3 regions of the Streptomyces sp. SP17BM10 genome follow, and region 2 is predicted to be linked to each of the others. Evidence: riboswitches for the same ligand, from Rfam matches in the RefSeq annotation. Region 2 holds a riboswitch; each other region holds the start of a gene.

The links. Region 2 has a riboswitch for cobalamin ahead of PUR71_RS10275 (cobalamin biosynthesis protein). Riboswitches for the same ligand answer to the same signal wherever they lie in the genome.
Region 1: linked by a shared signal. The riboswitch ahead of PUR71_RS30630 (HoxN/HupN/NixA family nickel/cobalt transporter) and the one ahead of PUR71_RS10275 (cobalamin biosynthesis protein) in region 2 are both predicted to bind cobalamin.
Region 3: linked by a shared signal. The riboswitch ahead of PUR71_RS18160 (ribonucleoside-diphosphate reductase subunit alpha) and the one ahead of PUR71_RS10275 (cobalamin biosynthesis protein) in region 2 are both predicted to bind cobalamin.

Annotation. Positions count from the first base shown of each region.
Region 1 is NZ_JAQYXB010000656.1:1,973-9,590, forward strand. It holds gene aroQ (type II 3-dehydroquinate dehydratase) at 1-203, shown strand, start outside; gene PUR71_RS30605 (AAA family ATPase) at 289-1,158, shown strand; gene PUR71_RS30610 (Fpg/Nei family DNA glycosylase) at 1,264-2,073, shown strand; gene PUR71_RS30615 (AAA family ATPase) at 2,141-4,135, shown strand; gene PUR71_RS30620 (hypothetical protein) at 4,132-5,805, opposite strand; gene PUR71_RS30625 (ArsR/SmtB family transcription factor) at 5,858-6,241, opposite strand; cobalamin riboswitch at 6,324-6,515, shown strand; gene PUR71_RS30630 (HoxN/HupN/NixA family nickel/cobalt transporter) at 6,549-7,618, shown strand, end outside.
Region 2 is NZ_JAQYXB010000516.1:18,810-26,427, forward strand. It holds gene PUR71_RS10265 (putative cobaltochelatase) at 1-517, opposite strand, end outside; gene PUR71_RS10270 (cobyric acid synthase) at 514-2,034, opposite strand; gene PUR71_RS10275 (cobalamin biosynthesis protein) at 2,108-3,070, opposite strand; cobalamin riboswitch at 3,172-3,298, opposite strand; gene PUR71_RS10280 (alpha/beta hydrolase family protein) at 3,713-4,801, shown strand; gene PUR71_RS10285 (hypothetical protein) at 5,463-6,785, shown strand; gene PUR71_RS10290 (CDP-alcohol phosphatidyltransferase family protein) at 6,881-7,618, opposite strand, start outside.
Region 3 is NZ_JAQYXB010000577.1:263,180-270,797, forward strand. It holds gene PUR71_RS18155 (GH12 family glycosyl hydrolase domain-containing protein) at 1-1,211, shown strand, start outside; cobalamin riboswitch at 1,290-1,420, shown strand; gene PUR71_RS18160 (ribonucleoside-diphosphate reductase subunit alpha) at 1,587-4,016, shown strand; gene PUR71_RS18165 (ribonucleotide-diphosphate reductase subunit beta) at 4,016-5,035, shown strand; partial or broken gene PUR71_RS18170 (DUF397 domain-containing protein) at 5,098-5,256, opposite strand; gene PUR71_RS18175 (ferritin-like domain-containing protein) at 5,449-6,510, shown strand; partial or broken gene def (peptide deformylase) at 6,578-7,117, opposite strand; gene PUR71_RS18185 (tetratricopeptide repeat protein) at 7,259-7,618, opposite strand, start outside.

The DNA of each region.
Region 1 (7,618 bases), on a different contig from region 2:
ACTACTCGTACGCCATGCGGGACGCGGCCGCGCAGCGCACCGCGCCGCTGATCGAGGTGCACATCTCCAATCCGTACGCGCGTGAGACCTTCCGGCACACCTCGGTCATCGCCGCCGTCGCCTCCGGCACCATCGCCGGGTTCGGGCTCGGCTCGTACGAACTCGCCCTGCGCGCCCTGGCGGAGCAGCTCGCCACGCGCTGACGGACGGACGGCGGCCCGGCGGCGGACTGTGCCCGTCGCCGGGCCGCCGTGTAGTGTCCCCGCTGGGAGAAGTCGGGAGGTGACCGTGACGCAGTACGCCGGGGGTGGACAGGTGCCCCCTCGTCCTGTAGCTCCGCCGGTCCGGTCGGCCACCACGGCCGTGACGGCCGGTTCGTCCCCGGGCCCGGTGCCCTTCGGCGGGCGCGTGCCGCCGCCGGTTCCGCCCGCGCCGGTGCCCGCCGCTCCGGCTCCCGCACCCGCTCCCGTTGCTCCCGCGCCCGCTCCCGTTGCTCCCGCGCCCACCGCGCCGATGCCGGCCGGGGCCACCGGGCACTTCGTCCTGCCCTCCGGCGCGCCCGTCCAGCTCCCGGCCCACCCGTCGCAGCGGCACGCGCCCGCCGGGCCGATCGCCGTCCTGCTGATCGGGCCCGCCGGCGCCGGCAAGACCACCGTCGCCCGCTACTGGGCCGAGCGGCGGCACACCCCGACGGCGCACATCAGCCTGGACGACGTCCGGGAGTGGGTGCAGTCCGGCTTCGCCAATCCGCAGTCCGGCTGGAACAACGCCTCCGAGGCCCAGTACCGGCTGGCCCGTCGCACCTGCGGCTTCGCCTGCCGCAACTACCTCGCCAACGGCATCTCCTGCATCATCGACGACGCCGTCTTCCCCGACCGCCCGGCCATCGGCCTCGGCGGCTGGAAGCGGCACATCGGCCCCGGCATGCTGCCCGTCGTGCTGCTGCCCAGCCTCGACTCGGTGCTCGGCCGCAACGCCCGGCGCAGCGGCAACCGGCGGCTGGGCGACGAGGAGGTCGCCCGCATCCACGGGCGGATGGCCGGCTGGTACAACTCCGGGCTGCCGATCATCGACAACTCCCACCTGGACGTCGCCGCGACGGCCGCCGAACTGGACCGGGTGATCCTGGCCCGGCTCATGGGGATGCCGGTCCGCTGAGCCCGTCGCCCCGGCCGGGCCGCCGACCTGCGGGATCGTGGGGATGTCGGGGGCGGCTGCGATGATGGACGGGTCGAGTTGATCCGTCCCTGGGGAGCCGAGCCCGTGCCGGAAGGCCACATCATCCACCGCCTCGCGGCCGCGAACACCGAGGCCTTCGGCGGCCGCCCGGTCCGGGTGTCCAGCCCGCAGGGCCGCTTCGCCGCCGACGCCGAACTGATCGACGGGCAGGTGCTGGTCGGGGCGGAGGCCATCGGCAAGCACCTCTTCCTCGGCTTCGAGGAGGGCGCGTGGGTCCACGTCCACCTCGGCCTCTACGGCGGCTTCGCCTTCGGCACCGGCCCCGCCCCGGAGCCCGTCGGCCTGATCCGGCTGCGCCTGGAGAACGACGACGCGCACGCCGACCTGCGCGGCCCCAACACCTGTGCGCTCGTCACCGGCGCCGAGAAGGCCGCCGTCGCCGCGCGCCTCGGTCCGGACCCGCTGCGTGCCGACGCCGACCCGGACGCCGCCTGGCGCCGGATATCGGCCAGCCGGACGACGGTCGCGGCCCTGCTGATGGACCAGAAGGTGCTGGCCGGCGTGGGCAACGTCTACCGCGCCGAGGTGCTCTTCCGGCACGGCATCGCCCCGCACCGGGCCGGTCGGGACCTCACCCGGGCCGAGTGGGACGCGCTCTGGGCGGACCTCGTCGGGCTGATGCGCGAGGGCGTCGGCGCCGGCCGCATCGACACCGTCCGCCCCGAGCACACCCCCGAGGCGATGGGCCGCCCGCCGCGCGTGGACGACCACGGCGGCGAGGTCTACGTCTACCGCCGCGCCGCGATGCCCTGCCTGGTCTGCGGCACGGACGTGCGGACGGAGTCGCACGCGGCGCGCAACCTGTTCTGGTGCCCGACCTGCCAGGCGGCCTGAGCCGGATTCAGGTGGCGGGGACCGCTACGCCGTAGGCTGGGCCCCGGCCGGCGGAGGGAGCGGACGGGTGGACGGCTTCGAGGTGTCCAACAGGGTTTCGGGCACGGTGCACGGGAACGTGATCCAGGGGCGGAACGTCACGGTCCACCTGGAGCCGCAGCGCCGGACCCCGCATCAGGTGCGGCCGCCCCGCCGGACCTTCGTCAACCGCGAGCGCGAACTCGCCGCGCTCACGGGCGCGCTGGGGCGGGTCGGCCGGGACGGTCCGGCGATCGTGGTCTTCACCGGCCTGCCCGGCGTCGGCAAGACCGAGCTGGTGGCGAAGTTCGCCACCGAGCAGGCGGCGCACTTCCCGGGCGGCGTCCTGTACGCCGATCTCAAGGCCTACCGGCACGGGGCCGCGGTGGACCTCGCCGGGGTGCTGGAGGGATTCCTGCGGGCCCTCGGGGTGCGGGTGCCGGACGTGGAGGCGGAGCGGTTCGGGGAGTTCCGGACGGCCACCGCCGGGCAGCGCTGCCTGGTCTTCCTCGACAACGTCGAGCACGCCGCCGAGGTGCGCGCCCTGCTGCCGGCGAGCGGACTGCTGGTGGCGGCGGGCCGGCGGAGCCTGGACGCGCTGCGCATGGACGGCGCCGAGGTGCTGCGGCTGGACCGGCTGAACGAGGCGGCCGCCGCCGCCCTGGTGCGCGGCTGGCTGAGCGCCGGGCGCGGCACCGACGGCGAGGTGGCGGCACTCGTGGAGCGGTGCGGAGGGCTGCCGCTCACCCTCAACGCGGTCGGGAGTCAGCTGCTGGGCCGCAGCCGGCTCTCGGTGGGCCAGGTTGTTGCCGAACTAGCAGACCGGGAAGGCAAGTTGGCCATCATGGACAATGACGAGGGGAACCTCCGCCGGATCTACGACCCGGTCCACGAGCGGCTCTCGGCGCCCGCCCGGGCGCTCTACCGCCTGATCGGCGTGCACCCCGGCCCCTTCGTGTCGGCCGAGCTGGCCGCGGCGACGGGCGTCGAGGACGCGGTGGAGGCCCTGGACGAACTGTGCGCCGTGCACCTGCTGGACGTCGTGGTCGACGACGGCCCGGAGGAGCTCTTCCAGGCCCACGACGTCGTCCGGACGCACGCCTACGCCTGCGCGCGCGAACTGCCCGGCCGGGACGAGCTCCTGGCCCGGGTCGTCGCCTACTTCCGGGGCCGGGCGTCGGTGGCGGACCGGGCGATGGGGTCGCGGTTGCGGGTGCAGGAGCCGAGCGGCGACGACCTGCCGGGCTTCGGATCGTACGCGGCGGCCCTGGAGTGGTTCCAGGCCGAACGGGCCGACCTGCGCGCGGTGGTGGAGGCGGCGGCCGGGCAGGGGTGGCACGGCGAGGTGTGGCGGCTCTGCGAGTCGCTGTGGCCGCTCTACCACGGCCGCAAGGACTACGAGGACCTGATCGCCACCCACCGGCTCGGCGTCGAGTCGGCGCAGTGGGACAACCAGCCGGACGCCGTCGTCCGGATGCGCAACCAACTCGCCCGCGCCCACTACGAGCGGCGGGAGTTCCCGCTCGCGGCCGAGCAGTTGGCGCTCGCCGCGGAGCAGGTGCCGCTGGTGACCGACCGGCGGCTGGCGGGCGTGCTGTACGAGACGGACGGCTTGCTGTGCCTGGCCGACGGGCGCCCGGCACGGGCGGCGGAGCGGTTCGCCCTGGCCCTGGAGGCGAACCGGGGCGACGCACACGGCGAGATCGTCCAGGGCTACAACGTCGCGCAGGCGCTGATCGCCGACGGCCGGGCGCAGGAGGCGCTGACCGTCCTCGACGGGGCCCGTGCGAGGGCCGTCGAAACCGGGGACACCGACATGCTGATGAAGCTGCCGCTGGTGCGCGCCCGCGCCCACCGTGCGCTGGGGCGGCTGGACCTCGCGGTCGCGGACGCCGCCGACTGCGCGCGTCGGGCGGAGGCGCTGAGCCAGTTCGCCAAGGAGGCGCAGGCGCACACGCTGCTGGTCGAGTTGGCGCAGGAACAGGGGGACGAGGCGCTCGCGGAGCGCAGCCGGGAACGGCTGCGGGACCTCCAAGGGCGTTAGGGCCCGGTCGTGAAGGTGACCCGGGTGCGGTGTTCGCCGGTGCGGATGGTCAGTCCGTGTGCGGGCAGGCCGTCCGGGGCGCCGCCGGCGGCCAGCCAGTGGGCCACGGCGGAGCCGAGGAGCAGCGGGTCGAGGCGGGGGTCGGTGTCGCCCCAGGCCGGTTCGGCGCGGGCTTCCAGCAGGAGGCCGGTGCGCAGCCGGACGAGGTGGCGGGCCGGGCCGAGGGCGGCCACCGCGACGGCGAGGCCGGGGAGTCCGGCGGCGGTGTCGGCCAGCCAGCGTCCGGCGGGGAGTTCGGCGCGCGGCTCGGTCCGGGCGAGGACCTCGGCGGTGTAGCGCAGGGCGTCGCCGGGGTGTTCGTCGGTGAGGGCGTGGAAGCCGCGCGGGGTGTGGTCGCCGGGGTCGACGGGGTAGCGCCGCAGGCTGACCTCGGTGCCCTCACCGGCGGCCTCGACGTCGTAGGCGGTGGGGCCCTCGGGGGTGCCGGGGCGGGGGACGGGCTTGGGGTAGGGCGGCAGGAGCGGTTCGTCGTCCGGCTCGTCCAGCCCGTCCAGGAAGGAGTAGAGCAGCGGGCGGAGCACCTCGGCGGAGCGGCCGCGGTGGGCGAGGGAGAGGTCGGTGATCGGGCGCAGGGCGGTCGGGTCCTGCTTCTGCAGGGCCTGTTCGACCTGGGCGGCGAGGTCGCCGTCGGGGTCGAGCGCGGCGGCGGCCTGGCCGAAGGCGTGGCTGGGGGAACGCGGGTCGAGTTCGGCGGCGCCGGTGGCGACGAGCAGGGTGGGGCGTTCCAGGGCGGCGCCGTAGACGGACACCGAGCCGTGGTCGCCGATCAGGCAGTCGGCGGCGACGAGGGCGGCCTGCCAGCCCTGGTGGGGCGGGACGAGGCGCAGGCCCATCCGCCGCGCGTCGTCGAGCAGGGTCTCGGGGTCGTGCCGGTTCCAGATGTTGGGGTGGAGGACGACGGCGACCGCGTACTCGTCGGCGGGGAGGCGGCGCAGGAGGCGTCGGGGCAGGTCGGGGCGGCGGCCGAATAACGAGTGCCCGCTCCAGGTGGAGTTGACGACGACGAGCCGTCGGCCGTCGACGGCGCCGAGGGCGGCCCGGTAGGCGTCGCGCAGGCGCCGGCTGCGGAGCATGCGGTCGAAGCACGGGTCGCCGACGACCTGGGCGACGTCCAGCGCCTCGGGGCAGGAGACCCGCAGCCGGTCGAGCTGTTCGGGGTGGGAGAGGCCGAGGACGTCGACGAAGACCCGGCCGTGGTGGGTGAGTTCGTTGCGGGACAGGCCGGCTGCGCTGACGGTGTCGCCGGTGGACTCGGTCACCAGGCGGTTGTAGCCGGCGCCGTGCGGGAGGACGACGAGCGGGGCGTCGAGGCGGTGCATCGAGGAGTGGACGGCGCAGGCGACGGCCAGGTCGAAGCGGCGCCGGACGGCGTCCTCCCAGTCCAGCAGGGTGATGCCGGGGAGGCCGCGCAGGTAGTCGTCGAGGCCGTCGGCGAACGCGGAGCCGGGGTTGACGGTGGCGTAGCGCTCGATGCCGTCGCGGTTCAGGAGGGTGAGGACGTCGAGGACCCGGGTGGCGGAGGTGAGGGTGCGGGCGACCGCCAGTACGCGCGCCCTGACCGGCCGGGTGTTCCAGCGGTCGGCGGGCCAGGCGTGGGGGTGGGTCGGCACGCCATGATCGTACTCACCGGGTCCGTCCTCCGGGGTGATTCGAAGGTGCCGCTCAGCCCGCCGCGGCGGTGGGCTCCTCGTGGTCGGCGGCGGCGCACTCGTCGAGGAGGGGGCGCATGCTCTCGTCGACGAGCCGGTAGCGCACGACGCGTCCTTCCTTGTCCCCGGTGACCACGCCGGCCGTCCGCAGCAGCCGCAGGGCCTGCGAGACGGCCGGGTCGCGCATGCCGGTGGCGACGGCGAGGTCGGTGACGGCGAGCGGTCCGGCGCGGTGCAGGGCGAGCAGGATCGCGAGCCGGCCGGGGTCGGCGAGCAGGGAGAACCGCTCGGACCACGAGCGGACGTGCGCGGCGTCGCCGATCGCGGCGATGGCCTCGCAGACCCGGTGTCCGTCGATGGTGCGGTGGCCCGCGCGGTCGGCCGGTACGAGATGCATGCGGACATTCTGGCAGCTCACGACCTGTGATCCTGGACACCTGCGTAGGTGCGCAGCCTTGCAAGGGTCGGGCCGGGACCCCTACGGTGTTCCCCGCCGTGGTGCTCGGGAAGACCGGTGACGGACCCTCAGGGGTCCCAGTCCGGAGCGGCCCTCGCCACTGTGATCGGGGGAGTCCGCCCGTACCCAGACGCCACTGGGCGCTTCGCGCGCCTGGGAAGGCGGGTACGGGAGCCCCGTCAGCCAGGAGACCGGCCACGGCATCTCACGAACGTCTTTCCACGAGGTGCTGGAGCGTGATCCGAAGATGACCCTGCCCGAAACCGCCGCCCCCGAGGCCGCGCCCGCCGTGCTGCCCACCTTCCGGTGGAGGAGAGAGGACACCGTCCGCACCGCCGGGCTGATGGGGGTGATCCTGGCCATGCACGTGGTGGCGTTCGGGACCCTCGTCTTCCTCGTGGCGCCCCACAACTACGCCGTCGGTACCCAGGTCTTCGGGGTGGGCCTCGGCATCACGGCGTACACGCTGGGCATGCGGCACGCGTTCGACGCCGACCACATCGCGGTGATCGACAACACCACCCGCAAGCTGATGGCGGACGGCAAGCGGCCGGTCTCGGTGGGCTTCTGGTTCGCCCTCGGGCACTCGTCGATGGTGGTCGTCATGGCCGCCCTGGTCGCGGGCGGCGCGCAGCTGGCGAACACGCTGATGGACGACGAGTCGACCACTCACAAGTGGCTCGGCATGATCGGCACCACCACCTCCGGCGTGTTCCTCTACCTGATCGGCGCGCTCAACCTGGCGGCGCTGCTCGGCATCCTGAAGGTGTTCCGGGCGATGCGCGCCGGGCAGTACGACGAGGCGGAGCTCGAGCAGCACCTGAACTCGCGCGGCTTCATGGCGCGGTTGCTGAACCGGGCGACCAAGTCGATCACCCGGCCCGGCCAGATGTTCCCGGTGGGCATGGTGCTCGGCCTCGGCTTCGACACCGCGACCGAGGTGACCCTGATGGTGATGGCCGGCTCGGGCGCGGCGGCCGGGCTGCCCTGGTACGCGATCGCCTGCCTGCCGCTGCTGTTCGCGGCGGGGATGAGTCTGTTCGACACGCTGGACGGGACGTTCATGAACTTCGCGTACCAGTGGGCGTTCTCCAATCCGGTGCGCAAGGTGTACTACAACCTGACGATCACCGGGCTGTCGATCGCGGTGGCGTTCGTCATCGGCACGATCGAGCTGGTCGGCGTGCTGCACGAGAAGCTGGGCCTGACCGACCCGGTCACCGGCTGGATCTCGGACGTCTCGCTCGACAACGTCGGCTACGCGATCGCCGGGCTGTTCGTCGTGGTCTGGGCCGCGGCGATCGCGTACTGGAAGCT
Region 2 (7,618 bases):
CCGCGTGCCGCACCGAGACGCCCTCGCGCTCGACGTAGGAGCGGCCCATCGCGGCGGCGTCCAGCAGCAGGTCGACGACGTGGTCCTGGAGCAGGTTCACCTCGTCGATGTAGAGCACCCCGCGGTGCGCCTTGGCGAGCAGTCCGGGCTCGTACGCCTTGACGCCCTCGGCGAGCGCGCGCTCCAGGTCGAGCGAGCCGACGATCCGGTCCTCGGCCACGCCGACCGGCAACTCGACCAGCTGGGAAGGCCGTTCACCGCTCGTGGCGCCGGCGTGCGGCCCGTCCGGGCACTGCGGGTCGGGCGCGGCCGGGTCGCAGGCGAAGCGGCAGCCGTCGACGGTGGCGATGGACGGCAGCAGGCCGGCCAGCGCGCGGACCATCGTCGACTTGGCGGTGCCCTTCTCGCCGCGCACCAGCACGCCGCCCACGGCCGGGGAGACCGCGTTCAGCAGCAGTCCGAGCCGCAGGTCGGCCATCCCGACGACCGCGGTGAACGGGTAGCGGACGTCACTCATGCCTTGCCAGCCTCCTCAGGCGCACCGGGCGGCAGGAACGGCAGCGATCCGGCCGCCGGCACCCCGCCCTCGATCAGCTTCCACAGCGCGTCGGTGTCCGCGTGCTCCTCGATCAGGTCCCCCAGGCGGTCCAGCCGGGCTTCGCGCGCCTCGGCGAACGAGGTGTCCGGTGCCGGGACGAACGCCCGGCCCGCCAGCGCGGCCACCTCGCGCAGGAACTCGCGGCGGAACCCGTCGTTCTCCAGCGCGCCGTGCCAGGTCGTGCCCCAGACGGAGCCCACCCGGCAGCCGTCCAGGAACGGCTCCCCGCCTTCCGCGGTCACCACCCCGTGGTGGATCTCGTAGCCCTCGACCCGCTGCCCGTACGCCTCGCCGACCGGCCGCGCGAGCACCTTCTCCACGCCGAACCGCACGTGCGTCGGCAGCAGCCCGAGCGCGTCGACGGCACCGGCCCTGGACTCGACGTCGTCGACGATCGAGCCCGCGAGCATCTGGTAGCCGCCGCACACCCCGAGGACCGGCCGCCCGGCCGCCGCCCGCGCCTTCAGCGCCGGCTCCAGCCCGCGCTCGCGCAGCCAGGCGAGGTCGGCCACGGTGGCCCGGGTGCCGGGCAGCACGACGAGGTCGGCGTCGGCGAGCTCCTCCGGCCGGGTCGCCCAGCGGACGAGCACGCCGGGCTCCTGCGCCAGCGCGTCCAGGTCGGTGAAGTTCGACAGCCGGGGGAAGCGCACCACGGCCACCCGCAGCACGTCCGCGCCGAGCGGCCCGCGGCCGTCGACCCGGTCGACGACCGTCGACAGGTCCAGCGAGTCCTCGGCGTCCAGCCACAGGCCCGGCAGCATCGGCAGCGTGCCGAGCACCGGACGGCCGGTCAGGCCGTGCAGCATCTCCAGGCCGGGCGCCAGCAGTCGGGCGTCCCCGCGGAACTTGTTGACGAACCAGCCGGCCACGTGCCGCTGGTCCTCCTCGGACAGCAGCGCCAGCGTCCCGTACATCGCGGCGAACACGCCGCCGCGGTCGATGTCGCCGACCACCACGACGGGCAGCCGGGCGGCCGTCGCCAGGCCCATGTTGGCGATGTCCCGGTCGCGCAGGTTGATCTCGGCGGGCGAGCCCGCGCCCTCGCACACCACCACCTCGTACCGGCGGCGCAGATCCGCCAGGCACTCTAGGGCGCGCTCCAGCAGGACGGGCTTGCGCTCGCGGTAGTCCAGCGCGCCCACCTCGGCGACCGGCCGGCCGAGCAGCACCACCTGGCTGCGGCCGTCCGCGCCGGGCTTGAGCAGCACCGGGTTCATCGCGGCCTCCGGCTCCACCCGGGCGGCCTGGGCCTGCATCGCCTGGGCGCGGCCGATCTCGGCGCCGTCGGCCGTCACGAAGGAGTTCAACGACATGTTCTGCGCCTTGAAGGGCGCCACCCGGACGCCCTGCCGGGCCAGCCAGCGGCAGATGCCCGCCGTGACGACGCTCTTGCCCGCGTCCGAGGTCGTCCCCGCGACCAGCAGCGCGTTGCTCATGCTCCCACCTCGCTCCGCTCGGCAGGCGCTTCGCACGATGCGCACCTATCGATGATGAGCTCGCCGCGCTCGCTCATGCCCTTCCCCTCCTCAGTACCGATCGCAGCAGCATGTGCCCCGCGACCGTCGTACCCAGCGCCAGCGCGCCCACCCGCCGCGACAGCGCGCAGGCCCGCTCGATGTCGTCCACCGTCACCGGGCGCAGCTCCGCGCCCAGCACCGGCCGGTGCTCGACGCGCTCGCCGTACCGCAGCGTGCCGCCCAGCCGCACGCCCACGGCGCCCGCGAACGCCGACTCGGCCTGCCCCGCGTTCGGGCTCGGGTGCGCCGAACCGTCCCGCCGCCACACCCGCCAGGCCGTCCGCGGCTGAGGCGCGGCGGCCACCGTCAGCAGCGCCGTCAGCCGGGCGCCCGGCCAGCCCGCCGCGTCGTCCAGCCGGGCCGAGGCCCAGCCGAACCGGGCGTGGCGCGGCGAGCGGTGGCCCACCATCGCGTCCAGCGTGTTGACGGCGCGGAAGGCCAGCAGGCCGGGCGTGCCGGCGAGGGCGCCCCAGGCCAGCGCGTTCACGACGGCGTCCGCGGTGTTCTCGGCCACCGACTCGACGACGGCGCGGGCGATCTGCTGCTCGTCCAGCGCGCTCGGGTCGCGTCCGCACAGGTGCGGCAGCCGTTCGCGGGCGGCGGTCAGGTCGCCCGCGGCCAGCGACCGGCCGATCGTGCGCGCCTCCCGGGTCAGCGACGTGCCCCCGAGTACCGTCCAGGTCGCGGCGGCGGCCAGCGCGGCCCGCCCGAGCGGTCGGCGGCCGACCGTCCGGTCCAGGGCCACCGCCCCGGCCGCGACGGCGCCCACGCAGAGCGCCGTGTACGCGGTGCCGGCGGCCCGGTCGTCGCGCCACATCCGGCGCTCCAGGCGGGTCGCGGCACCGCCGAAGACGGCCACCGGGTGACCGCGGCGCGGATCGGCGTAGCGGGCGTCCGCCAGGTAGCCCGCGACGGCGCCGAGCGCGAACGCGGCGGCGCGGGTCAGCGGACGCACGACGGAGGGGGACAGGGGAGGGCTCGGCGGGTCGGGGCAGCCTGCATCGCGTGCGAGTCCTCACTCAGGGTCCGCGCCCTGGGTCGACGTACCGGGGGCGAGAGTCTCCTGGCTTCCGGGTCGGACGCACCCTCGGGCCTTCCAGCGGCACTTGACCCGCCGTGGCGAATTCGAGCGTGCTCCCCGGTGACAGTGGCGGGACCGCGCCGGATTCGCACCGGCTTCCTCTGCATGCCTCCGTTTGGCCCTGGGATCCCATCACGCGGCCGAACCGGGAGTCAACCGAGGTCGCGGAGGGGTTGGTCACAGCCGGTGGCCGGTCCGCGCCGCCGTCGCTACCTCCGATCCCTGCGGCCGCAGGGGCATGACATCCTGTGGGATCCTCCAGCGGGCCGCGCGCGGCCACCCCGGCGCTTCGTGCGTTCGGCGGCTGGGGGCCCGTTCGTACCGGCCGTCTCACTCCCGTTTCTGGGAACTCCTGGCCGGGACCCACCCCGAGATCCCCGTCTGACCCGTCCGGCACCCGCTCTCCGGTCCCCCGTACAGCCCATCCCACTGGCCGCCGCCCCCACCCGCCGGTGAACTTGTCCCCAGCAGACTCACAGAGCGGGGAACGATATGCGATGGGGAACCGCAGCCGTCGTGGCGGCAGCCGCAGTCGGCACCGGGGTCGCCGTGCTGGTCGTCGGCCGGCGTGCGTCCGAGCGGCTCGTGCGGCCGGAGACCGTCGTGCTGGAGTCCGGCCCCGTCCTGGTGCAGAACCTCGCCGCCGGCCGGATCACCTTCAACCGCACCCCGGCGGCCCTGCACCCCGGCCGCTGGGCGCTGGAGTGGGACGGCGACGGCCACGCCGTCGTCGACGAGGTCCTGCACAGCGACGAACAGGGCGTCACCCGCCGCCTGGTCCGCGCCGACCGGGGCACCCTGACCCCCGGCACCGAGGTCCGCTTCACCCCGCGCGTCCACCTCGGCGACCCGACCACCTCCCTCGGCCTCCCCTTCACCGAGACCGCCGCCGCCGGCGAGCTGGGCGCGCTGCCCGCCTGGCGCCTGGACGGCAAGCGCGGCACCTGGGTGGTCCTCGTGCACGGCCCCGGCGCCGACCGCGCCCAGACGCTCCCCGTGCTGCCCGTCCTCCAGCGCCTCGCGCTGCCCGCCCTCGCCGTCACCTACCGCGGCGACCAGGGCGCCCCCGCCTCGCCGGACGGGCTCAGCCACTTCGGCGAGACCGAGTGGCGCGACGTGGAGTCGGCCGTGCGGCTCGCCCTCGACAGCGGCGCCGGCCGGGTGATCCTCTACGGCTGGTCGGTGGGCGCCACGATGTGCCTGCAGGCCGCGGCCCGCTCGGCCTGGTCGGGGGCGATCGCCGGGATCGTCCTGGACTCGCCGGTGCTCGACCTGCCCGCCACCGCCCGCCGCGGCGCGGTCCGGGCCGGCTACACCGAGCCGGTCGCCGAGCTCGGCGCGCTGGCCGCCGAGGGCCGCACCGGGGTCGACCTGGCCGACTTCTCCCGCCTCGCCGAGGGCGCCGACCTGCGCGTGCCGACCCTCGTCCTGCACAGCCCGGACGACCCGATCGCGCCGATCCGGGCCGCCCGGCGCCTCGCCGCGGCCCGCCCCGACGTCGTCAGCCTCCAGACCTTCCCGGGTGCGGACCACACGGCCCTCTGGAACTCCGACCCCGCGCACTACTCGGAACTCCTCCGGCGCTGGCTCACCCCCCTCCTCTGAAGCGGTCCGGAGGCCGTTATCCGGGGCATTCCGACCGGTCATTCCTGCGCGCTGCCTCCACGTCCCCCCTTCTCGCAATTCCCCCCACCCGTCATCGCGCGCCCCCCGGGCACCGGAAGCCGATTCCGCCGGAACGGGACGTCGGCGCGGTCGATTTCCGCCACCGCTCCCGCTCTCGCCGACCTGGCCGATCCGCATCCACCGGGAGCGCTTCCGGCGGACGTGCCCGGCGGTCGCCCTCGTGCCCCGACCCGTCGGCCGCACCGCGCGAGTCGGCCGTTCGGCGCTCGCCGCAGCCTTTTCCGTATCCGTTCGAACACCGCCCGTGACCATCGCAAACGGGCCTGGCATGAGCCCGCCACACGATTTTGGCCAGGCGGTTTGCCGCTGTTGCCCGATCTTGCGGAGGTGCTGCCACAACCCGCCCGTCCGTACAACCAACCGGATGTGACAGAAGGCCGGTACAAGGGGAAGACTGCTCGACGTGACGTCTCGGAACCCGCGCGACCGTGATGCCCCGCTCCCACCGACGATCGGTACCGGTGCGACGGTGACCCGCCTCCCCGGTACGGCCCACCGGCCCGTCGGGGCCAGGCCGGGCGGGGGCGGCGTACCCCGCCGACGAGGCCCCGCACCCGCCCCCGGCCGCGGCCGGGTCCCCGTGCCGGACGGCTTCCCCGCCCCCGCCGAGCTGGCCCCGCTGGCCCGCCGGATGCTGGTGGACGCCGTCCGCATCGCCCGCTGGGCCGGGGAGCTCGGCGAGGTCGACAAGCGGGGCGAGCTGCTCCCCGACGACGCCCGCGCGGCGGGCCGCGCGCTGGCCATGACGGTCGGCGCCGCGGCCAAGGCCTGGGGTCAGGCGCTGCTGGTCGGCCTGGTCGAGGCCCGCGACGGCGGCGCCGGGCCGGGCTGGCGGCTGCACGCCTGGGAGCACGACGACGAGGCCGTCGTGCGCGGCTGGTCCGCGCTGTTCGACGCCTGGACGCTGCTCGCGCCGGTCCCGCCGGCCGCCCTGCGCGGGGTCTTCGCGGTGCTGGCCGGCCAGGCCGTGGACCAGGCCCCGCAACTGCTCTCCTTCCTGCACCTGGTGGCCGGCCCGGTCGCCGACAGCGAGCTCCTGGAGCTGCTGCGCCGCGGCCTGGACGAGCGCCGGGTCGGCGGCAGCGGGGGCGCGGGCCTGTCGCCCGTCCCGCACGCCGCCTCCGCCGTGTCGGCCGTCCGCGGCACCTGCCGCGAGCCGCAGATCGACACCCCGGCCGCGCCCGCGGACGTCGCCGCCGTCCTGGACTGGATGTTGGACGGCCTCGCGGCCGTCGGCGCCGTCGTGCGCAGGAACGACGCCGCCGAGCTGTCACCGCTCGGGCACTGGGCGGTGCGGGCCAAGCTGGAGGAGATCTGCACGGTCGCCCAGACCGCGGCCGGCCACATCGAGCAGAGCGCCTACGAGCTGCTGAACGCCTGCGCCGACTACTCGCCGGGCCCGGCCCGGGCCGAGTACCGGGCCTGGGTGGCGGCCCGCCCGGCCGACCGCGCCGTGGCGGAGCTGCTGGACGCCGCCCAGGGCGACGACGCGCTCGTGCGCGGCCTGGCCTTCGAGGCGCTGCGGGTGGCCGGCGGCACGGCCGAGCAGGCGGTGCGCGCGGCCGTGGACGAGCCGGTGCTGCGCCCCTACGCGCTGCTGTGGCTCGCGGAGCAGTCGGACGAGGGCGTGTCCCCGGCCGACGTGCTGGGCGCCGAGGACGCGGCCTGGCTCTGGGTGGACACCGCGGCCGCGGTCCTGGACCACGGCGAGACGGAGCTGCTGGTCGGCCACGTGGAGGGCGCCTCGGCGGGCGACCCGGTGCGGCTGTTCGCCCGGGCCCGGCAGTCGGGGCACCCGCGGGCGGCCTCGGTGCTGACGGCGGTCTCGGGCGTGCACCCGGACCCGGGCGTGGCCCGGGCGGCCCGCCGGTCGGCCTTCAGCGTCCACACCGGCGGGGCGTGAGCGGCCGCCGCAGGCGAGACCGACGACAACGACGACAACGACGAAGGGGCCCGGATCCGCAGTGGATCCGGGCCCCTTCGTCGTGCGCGGGAGGCTCAGCCGAGCCGCGACTCCGCCCGCCGGGCGCGGACGTCGCCGACCTTCTGGCCGACCTTGCGCCGGATGACCAGCAGCGGCGCCATGGCCGCGAGCGCGATCTGGGCGAAGGCGCCGACGTGCAGGAGCGCGTTGCCGCCCGGCAGGCCGGTGGCCCAGGCGGCCAGGCAGCCGATGGAGACCACGATCCAGCACAGCGTGGCCGTGGCCAGCAGGCCCTGCGGCTTCGGGTACTCGATCCGGCTGACCATCAGGTACGCGGCGCCGAAGATGGCCACCAGACCGGGCAGGAACGGCGGGTCGAGCAGCACGATCGCGATGACCGTCATGGCGCCCATCGGGCAGGGCATGCCCTGGAACACCCCGGGCCGCATCTTCACGGCCGAGAAGCGGGCCAGCCGCAGGACCACCGCGAGCAGCACGGTCAGCGCGATCAGCGCGGACAGCGGCCGGTTGGAGCCCTGCGAGACCATGCCCCAGACCGCGACGAAGTAGGCCGGCGCGATGCCGAAGCTGATCAGGTCGGCCAGGTTGTCGAGTTCGGCGCCCAGGGCGGAGGAGCGCAGCTTGCGCGCCACCAGGCCGTCGAAGAGGTCGCACATCGAGCCGATCAGCAGCAGCGTGACCGCGGTGGCGGCGCTGTGCCGGTCCGGAGCGACGTCCGGGTTGGTGATGTGCGGGATCAGGACCCCGGTGGTGATCGAGTAGATCGCCAGGAAGCCGCAGACGGCGTTCCC
Region 3 (7,618 bases), on a different contig from region 2:
TCGCGCTGGTCCTGTGCGCCCTGCTGCTCCCCCGGGACCAGAAGGACCCCGCCGGGCCGGTGAAGGCCGCCCCGGTGGTCACCCCGCTGCCCGCCGCGACCGCCGGCGAGCTGTGCTCCACCGCGCAGAACCGTTACCCCTCGCAGGCCGTGGACTCCGGCCGCTACCTGATCAACCCCAACGAGTGGAACGCCACCGGGGGCCTGTGCATCAGCAGCACCGACGGCGCCACCGGCTTCCGGGTCACCCGCAGCGGCGTCGGCCCGGCCAGCCTGACCGATCCGCTGCGCGGCCCCGGCGCGTACCCGCACATCAGCACCCAGCTCCAGCCGGGCACCGGGCCGCTGCCGATCCCCGTCAGCAACCTGCGCTACGCGACCAGCAGTTGGCACACCACCCAGGTCGACTCCGGCGTCTACAACGCCTCGTACGACATCTGGTACAGCAACAGCCGCACCAGCTGCTCGTTCACCGAGAGCGCCGAGCTGATGATCTGGCTGCGCGGCAACGGCAAGACCCCCTTCGGCGACGAGGCCGGCGAGCTCAAGGCCGGCGGCACCTCCTACCGCGTGTTCCAGGCGCCGAAGACGGGCAGCCACACACTGATCACCTACGAGATGGCCACCAGCACGGCCTCCGTCACCGACCTGGACCTGCGGGCCTTCACCCGCGACGCCGTCCAGCGCGGCTACGTCCCGGCCGGCTCCTACCTGTGCGCCGTCCAGGCCGGCTTCGAGATCTGGGACGGCGGCGCCGGGCTCAGCAGCGACTCGTTCTCCTTCCAGGCCGCCGCCGGGCAGCCCAGCGGCGCGATCACCTCGGCCCTGCCGGGCCTGTGCCTGGACAGCCGGGTCAGCGGCGACCCGGCGGCGGTCGGCGCGGGCACCTGCGACGGCTCCCCGGCCCAGACCTGGACGATGGCGGACGACGGCTCGATCGGCCAGTCCGGCCGCTGCGTCGAGGACCCCGCGATCGGCTTCCCCGTCCTCACGGCGTGCACCTCACGGCCCGACCAGCGCTGGCGGGTGACCCCGACGGGACAGCTCGCGAACCAGGACTCGGGGCGCTGCATCGAGAACCCGGCGAACCCGGCGGCCCCCGCGGGCGCCTCTGCGGGCGGTTCTCCGGGGACGGCGACGGGCGGCTCGGCCCAGGTGCGGATGCGCCCGTGCGACTCCCGCACCGGCCAGGAATGGCACCCCCCGGCCTGAGCAGTTTATCGCACGCCAGCTCGAACAACTGTGCCGCGCGACACTACATGTGGGGCTGCATCGGATTACCGACACTAGATGTATGCTCATCCCTGCTGTCGACGCAGGGGAACCCGGTGCGAGTCCGGGACTGCCCCGCAGCGGTGTGCGGGCGGCTCAACCGAGCCTCTCCCGCGAGTCCGAGTACCTGCCGACGGTGTGCAGAGGCCCTCCCGCAGAGGCCGGCAGCACCAGCACCACCTTCCGGGCCTCGCGGGCGGGCCGGGGCTGACACCGTCGCGCGACGCCGCCATGTGCGCCCGCGCGCGTGCGCCCCTGCCCCGAACGGTCCGGTACTCCGATCACCGCCGCCGATCGCCGCCAGGAGAGAGCGCCTTGACCATCGCTGCCTCAGTTACCCTGCCCGCCCAGGGCACCGGCTCCGCCCCCGCCGACCCCACGGTCTCCGACCCCGGCGGCGCGCTCCTGCGACTCCTCACCGACCGCAGCGCCGATCTCCCCCAGGTGGACCCCGGTCACGTCGCCGCCGCCGCGCTGCGCGGGCGCCACGCCGGCTCGGACTTCGCCGAGCTGCGCGGGCTGGCCGTGGACGCCGCCGCGTCGATGATCGCCGAGGACCCCCAGTACTCGAAGCTGGCCGCCCGCCTGCTCGCGCTGGAGATCGTCGACGAGGCCAGCAGCCAGGGCGCCGTCTCCTTCGCCGCCTCCGTCGCCGTCGGCCACGCCGAGGGCCTCATCGGCGACACCACCGCCGCCTTCGTCACCAAGCACGCCGCCGCCCTCGACGAGCTGATCGACCCCCAGGGCGACGACCGCTTCGAGTACTTCGGCCTGCGCACCGTGCAGTCCCGCTACCTGCTGCGCCACCCGATCACCCGCAAGGTCGTCGAGACCCCGCAGCACTTCCTGCTCCGCGTCGCCTGCGGCCTGGCGGTCGGCGACAGCGAGCAGTCGGTGCGCGAGGTCGCCGAGCTGTACGGCCTGATGAGCCGCCTGGAGTACCTGACCTCCTCGCCGACGCTCTTCAACTCCGGCACCCGCCACCCGCAGATGTCGAGCTGCTACCTGCTCGACTCCCCGCTGGACAACCTCGACTCGATCTACAACCGCTACGCGCAGATCGCCCGGCTGTCCAAGCACGCCGGCGGCATCGGCCTGTCCTACTCGCGCATCCGCTCGCGCGGCAGCCTGATCCGCGGCACCAACGGCAAGTCCAACGGCATCGTCCCGTTCCTGCGCACCCTCGACTCCTCGGTCGCCGCGGTCAACCAGGGCGGCCGCCGCAAGGGCGCGGCCTGCGTCTACCTGGAGACCTGGCACGCGGACATCGAGGAGTTCCTGGAGCTGCGCGACAACACCGGTGAGGAGGCGCGCCGCACCCACAACCTGAACCTGGCGCACTGGATCCCGGACGAGTTCATGCGCCGTGTGAACGCCGACGCCGACTGGTCGCTGTTCTCCCCCGCCGACGTGCCCGAGCTCGTCGACCTGTGGGGCGAGGAGTTCGACGAGGCCTACCGCAAGGCCGAGCAGGCTGGCAAGGCCGTGCGCACCATCCCCGCGCAGACCCTCTACGCCCGCATGATGCGCACCCTCGCGCAGACCGGCAACGGCTGGATGACCTTCAAGGACGCCTCCAACCGCGCCGCCAACCAGACCGCGCTGCCGGGCCGCACGGTGCACTCCTCCAACCTGTGCACCGAGATCCTGGAGGTCACGGACGACTCCGAGACCGCCGTCTGCAACCTCGGCTCGGTCAACCTCGGCGCCCACGTGGCCCCGGGCGCCTCGGCCGACGACCTGCTCGCCGCGATGGACTGGGAGCGGCTGGACGCCACCGTGCGCACCGCCGTCACCTTCCTCGACCGCGTGGTGGACATCAACTTCTACCCGACCCCCGAGGCCGGTGCCTCCAACTCCCGCTGGCGCCCGGTCGGCCTCGGCGTGATGGGCCTGCAGGACGTCTTCTTCCAGCTGCGGATCGACTTCGACTCCGCCGAGGCCGCCCGCCTGTCCACGCTCATCGCCGAGCGCATCATGCTCACCGCCTACGAGCGCTCCGCCGACCTGGCCGAGCGGCTGGGCCGCCACGAGGCCTACGGCGAGACCCGCGCCGCCCGCGGCGAGCTGCACATCGACCACTTCCCGAGCGCCACCCCGCAGTGGGCCGCCCGCTGGGAGGCGCTGCGCTCCCGCATCGCCGTCACCGGCCTGCGCAACTCGCTGCTGCTCGCCATCGCCCCGACCGCGACGATCGCCTCGATCGCCGGCGTGTACGAGTGCATCGAGCCGCAGGTCTCCAACCTGTTCAAGCGCGAGACCCTCTCCGGCGAGTTCCTCCAGGTCAACCCCTACCTGGTGCGCGAGCTCAAGGAGCTCGGCGTCTGGGACGAGCAGACCCGCGACGCCCTGCGCGACGCCAACGGCTCGGTCCAGGACTTCAACTGGCTGCCCACCGAGGTCCGTTCGCTCTACCGCACGGCCTGGGAGCTGCCCCAGCGCGCGCTGATCGACCTGGCCGCGGCCCGCATGCCGTACATCGACCAGAGCCAGTCGCTCAACCTGTTCATGGCCGCGCCGACCATCGGCAAGCTGAGCTCGATGTACGCGTACGCGTGGAAGGTCGGTCTGAAGACCACCTACTACCTGCGCTCGCGCCCGGCGACCCGCATCGCCCAGGCCGCGCCGGGCGCCGCCCGCACCGCCGTTGCCACGCCGATCCCCGTCGCCACTCTTACCCCGGAGCAGGAAGCCGCCCTCGCGTGCTCCCTGGAGAACCCCGAGTCCTGCGAGGCCTGCCAGTAATGCCCCAGTCCGAAGACCGCAAGATGCTGCTCGACCCCGGCTTCGAGCTGACGCTGCGCCCGATGCGCTACCCGTCGTTCTACGACCGGTACCGGGACGCGATCAAGAACACCTGGACGGTGGAGGAGGTGGACCTGCACTCCGACGTCGCCGACCTGGCCAAGCTCAGCGAGGGCGAGCGCCACCTGATCGGCCGCCTGGTCGCCTTCTTCGCGACCGGCGACTCGATCGTCGCGAACAACGTGGTGCTGAGCCTCTACAAGCACATCAACTCCCCGGAGGCGCGCCTGTACCTGTCGCGCCAGCTGTTCGAGGAGGCCGTGCACGTCCAGTTCTACCTGACGCTGCTCGACACCTACCTGCCCGACCCCGAGGACCGCAACGCGGCCTTCGCCGCGGTGGAGAACATCCCCTCCATCCACCAGAAGGCCCAGTTCTGCTTCAAGTACATGAACGCGGTCGACCACATCGACTCGCTGCAGACGAAGGAGGACCGCCGCGCCTTCCTCCTGAACCTGATCTGCTTCGCGGCCTGCGTCGAGGGCCTGTTCTTCTACGGCGCCTTCGCGTACGTGTACTGGTTCCGCTCGCGCGGCCTCCTGCACGGCCTCGCGACCGGCACCAACTGGGTGTTCCGCGACGAGTCCATGCACATGGACTTCGCGATGTCGGTCGTCGACACCGTCCGCGAGGAGGAACCCGACCTCTTCGACGACGAGATGGCCAAGCAGGTCACCGAGATGCTGGAGGAGGCCGTCGCGGCCGAGCTCCAGTTCGCCCAGGACCTGTGCGGTGACGGCCTGGCCGGCATGAACACCGACTCGATGCGCCAGTACCTGGAGGCCGTCGCCGACCAGCGCCTGGCCCGCCTCGGCCTGCCGATCCGGTACGGCTCGACGAACCCGTTCGGCTTCATGGAACTGCAGAACGTCCAGGAGCTGACGAACTTCTTCGAGCGCCGGGTCTCCGCCTACCAGGTCGCCGTCGAGGGCTCGGTCTCCTTCGACGACGAGTTCTGAGCAGTCAGATACGACGGTGGTGCCCCGCACAGGCCTTGGCCGTGCGGGGCACCACCGTCGTCTCAGTCGGCTGGAAACTCCCCGAACTCCCCACCGTGGACCCCGGTGAGGAAGGACGACCACGCCTCCGCCGCGAACAGCGGAGCCGGCCCATCCGGGTCCTTCGAGTCACGAACGGGCACCGCGCCAGTCACGCCGACCGCGATCTCCCCACAGTTGCTTTGCGCGCCCGACCATCACCACCCGCCGGCGCTGAACTCGCCCGCCCCCGCCCGGCGTTCGCGCCGGGCGGGCGCGGGTCGGCCGCGTGCCGCCCGTCCGGATGAACTCCCGGGCCACACCGGTATCACACGCATACACACGACCCGCCTCCGAGTACGGTCCGGCCGACAGCCGAACGAAAGGGGCTCACCGTGACCACGGTGCTGGACTACCGCAGCGACGCGATCGTCCACCTCATGCGCGTGCCGGCGCAGGAGTGCGACGAGCAGTGGCTCAAGGACGCTCTGCAGCGGGCCATCATCCTGGAGCTGGCGACGATCCCGCCCTACGCCGCCGCCCTCTGGTCGGTCAAGGACGGCCAGGAGGAGGTCGCCAAGGCGATCCGCGAGATCATCTTCGACGAGATGTCCCACTTCGGGCTGGTGTGCAACATGCTCACCAGCATCGGCGGGACGCCCAAGGTGACCGGCGCGGCCACCGTCCCGCAGTACCCGGGCCCGCTGCCCGGCGGCGTCCGGCCCGAACTGGAGGTCTACCTCAGCGGGTTGAGCCGGGAGTCGGCCTTCCTGTTCTCGGAGATCGAGAAGCCCGACCACCCGATCGCGCACGCCGAGACCTACACCTCGATCGGCGCCTTCTACGCACGGATCGCCGAGGTCTTCCCCACCTACGCCCATCTGCTCACCGGGCAGCGGCAGATCGAGTTCAAGATGGCCGCGCAGCACGGCGCGGGCAACGACATCGAGCCGATGACCACGATCGACGACGTGCTCCAGGCCATCGCGATCATCAAGGCCCAGGGCGAGGGCACCGACGCCTCCCCGGAGAACCCGTTCCCCGGAAAGCCGGACGAACTCGCCCACTACTACCGCTTCCGCGAGATCTACCACGGTCGCAAGCTGGTCAAGGTCTCCGACTCCGACCATCCGAAGTGGGACTTCCAGGGCGACCCGATCCCGCTGCCCGACCGCGACCCGGCCGCCCGGGTGCCGGCCGGCGGCTGGGCCAACGACCCGGCGAACCGGCCGACTGCGCAGACCGCGGCCAAACTCCAGACCTTCAACGGCCACTACAGCACCATGCTGCGCAAGCTGGAGGAGGCGTGGCAGACCGGGTCGACGACGCCGTTGTTCTCGGCGATCGGCTCCATGGGGTCCATGCGCAACGCCGCCCGGGAGATCCTGGCGATCCCGCTGCCCGACGGCACCGGCGCCACCTACTGTCCGGAGTACCTGTACACCGACCAGGCGTAGCGGTTTCCCCAAGCACGAAGGCCGGTGCGGGAACCGCCCGCACCGGCCTTCAACCACCGAACGGGGTCTACTCGTTCGGCACGGTCGCGTAGCGCGCGGTGCCCTCGGCCATCTGGCGCAGGGCGTCCTTGCGGTCCCGCTTGGACAGCTTGTCGATGTAGAGGAAGCCGTACAGGTGGTCCGTCTCGTGCTGCAGGCAGCGGGCGAAGAAGCCGGTGCCCTCGACGCGGACCGGGTTGCCGTCCTTGTCGACGCCGGTCACCGCGGCGTAGTCGGGCCGCGGCAGCTCGGCGTACGCGGTCGGCACCGACAGGCAGCCCTCGTTGCCGTCGTCCAGCACGCGCTTGCGGTCGGCCGGGTACTCCTCCAGCACCGGGTTGATCACGTGGCCGATGTGGCGCACGCCCTCGTCGTCCGGGCAGTCGTAGACGAAGACCTTCAGGTCCACGCCGATCTGGTTGGCCGCGAGGCCCACGCCCTCGGCCGCGTACATCGACTGGAACATGTCGTCGATCAGGGCCGCCAGCTCGCCGTCGAACGCGGTCACGTCCTTGACCTCGCGGTGCAGGACGGGGTTGCCGACCACGGTGATCGGACGCGCGGTGCCCTTGGTGAGGTCGGGCTCCTCGCCGATCACCTTCACGGGTGCCTCGGGCGCCGTCCCCTCGACGTCGTGCTCGTGCTCGTGGTCGTGCTGCTCCGCCATGTCTTCCGCTTCCATAGGTCTACGCGTACCTCACCAGGGTACTCAGCAGACTTCTTCGAGATCCCGGTAAGCCCGCGTTCCGGGGGCCGCCGCGACCCAGCGGTCCAGCAGCGCGCGCACCAGGTGCGCGGGGGCGGCGATGCCGCACTCGCGCTCCACCAGCCACGACATCCCGGCCGCGCCGCCCTGGCTGAGGTGGCTCAGGTGGCCGGGGTGCGCCGCGTCGCCGTCGTCGTGCGGGTCGTGGTGGGCGGTGTGGCCGTCGTCCGAGGCCATCCGGCTCTCGGAGCAGGCCCGGCACAGCAGCCGCACCGAGGACGTCCAGTCCTCCGCGGCGTAGCCCGCGTCCGCGACCATCCGCTCCAGCGCGTCCCGGTCGCCCGCCGTGGCCGCCTGGAGCAG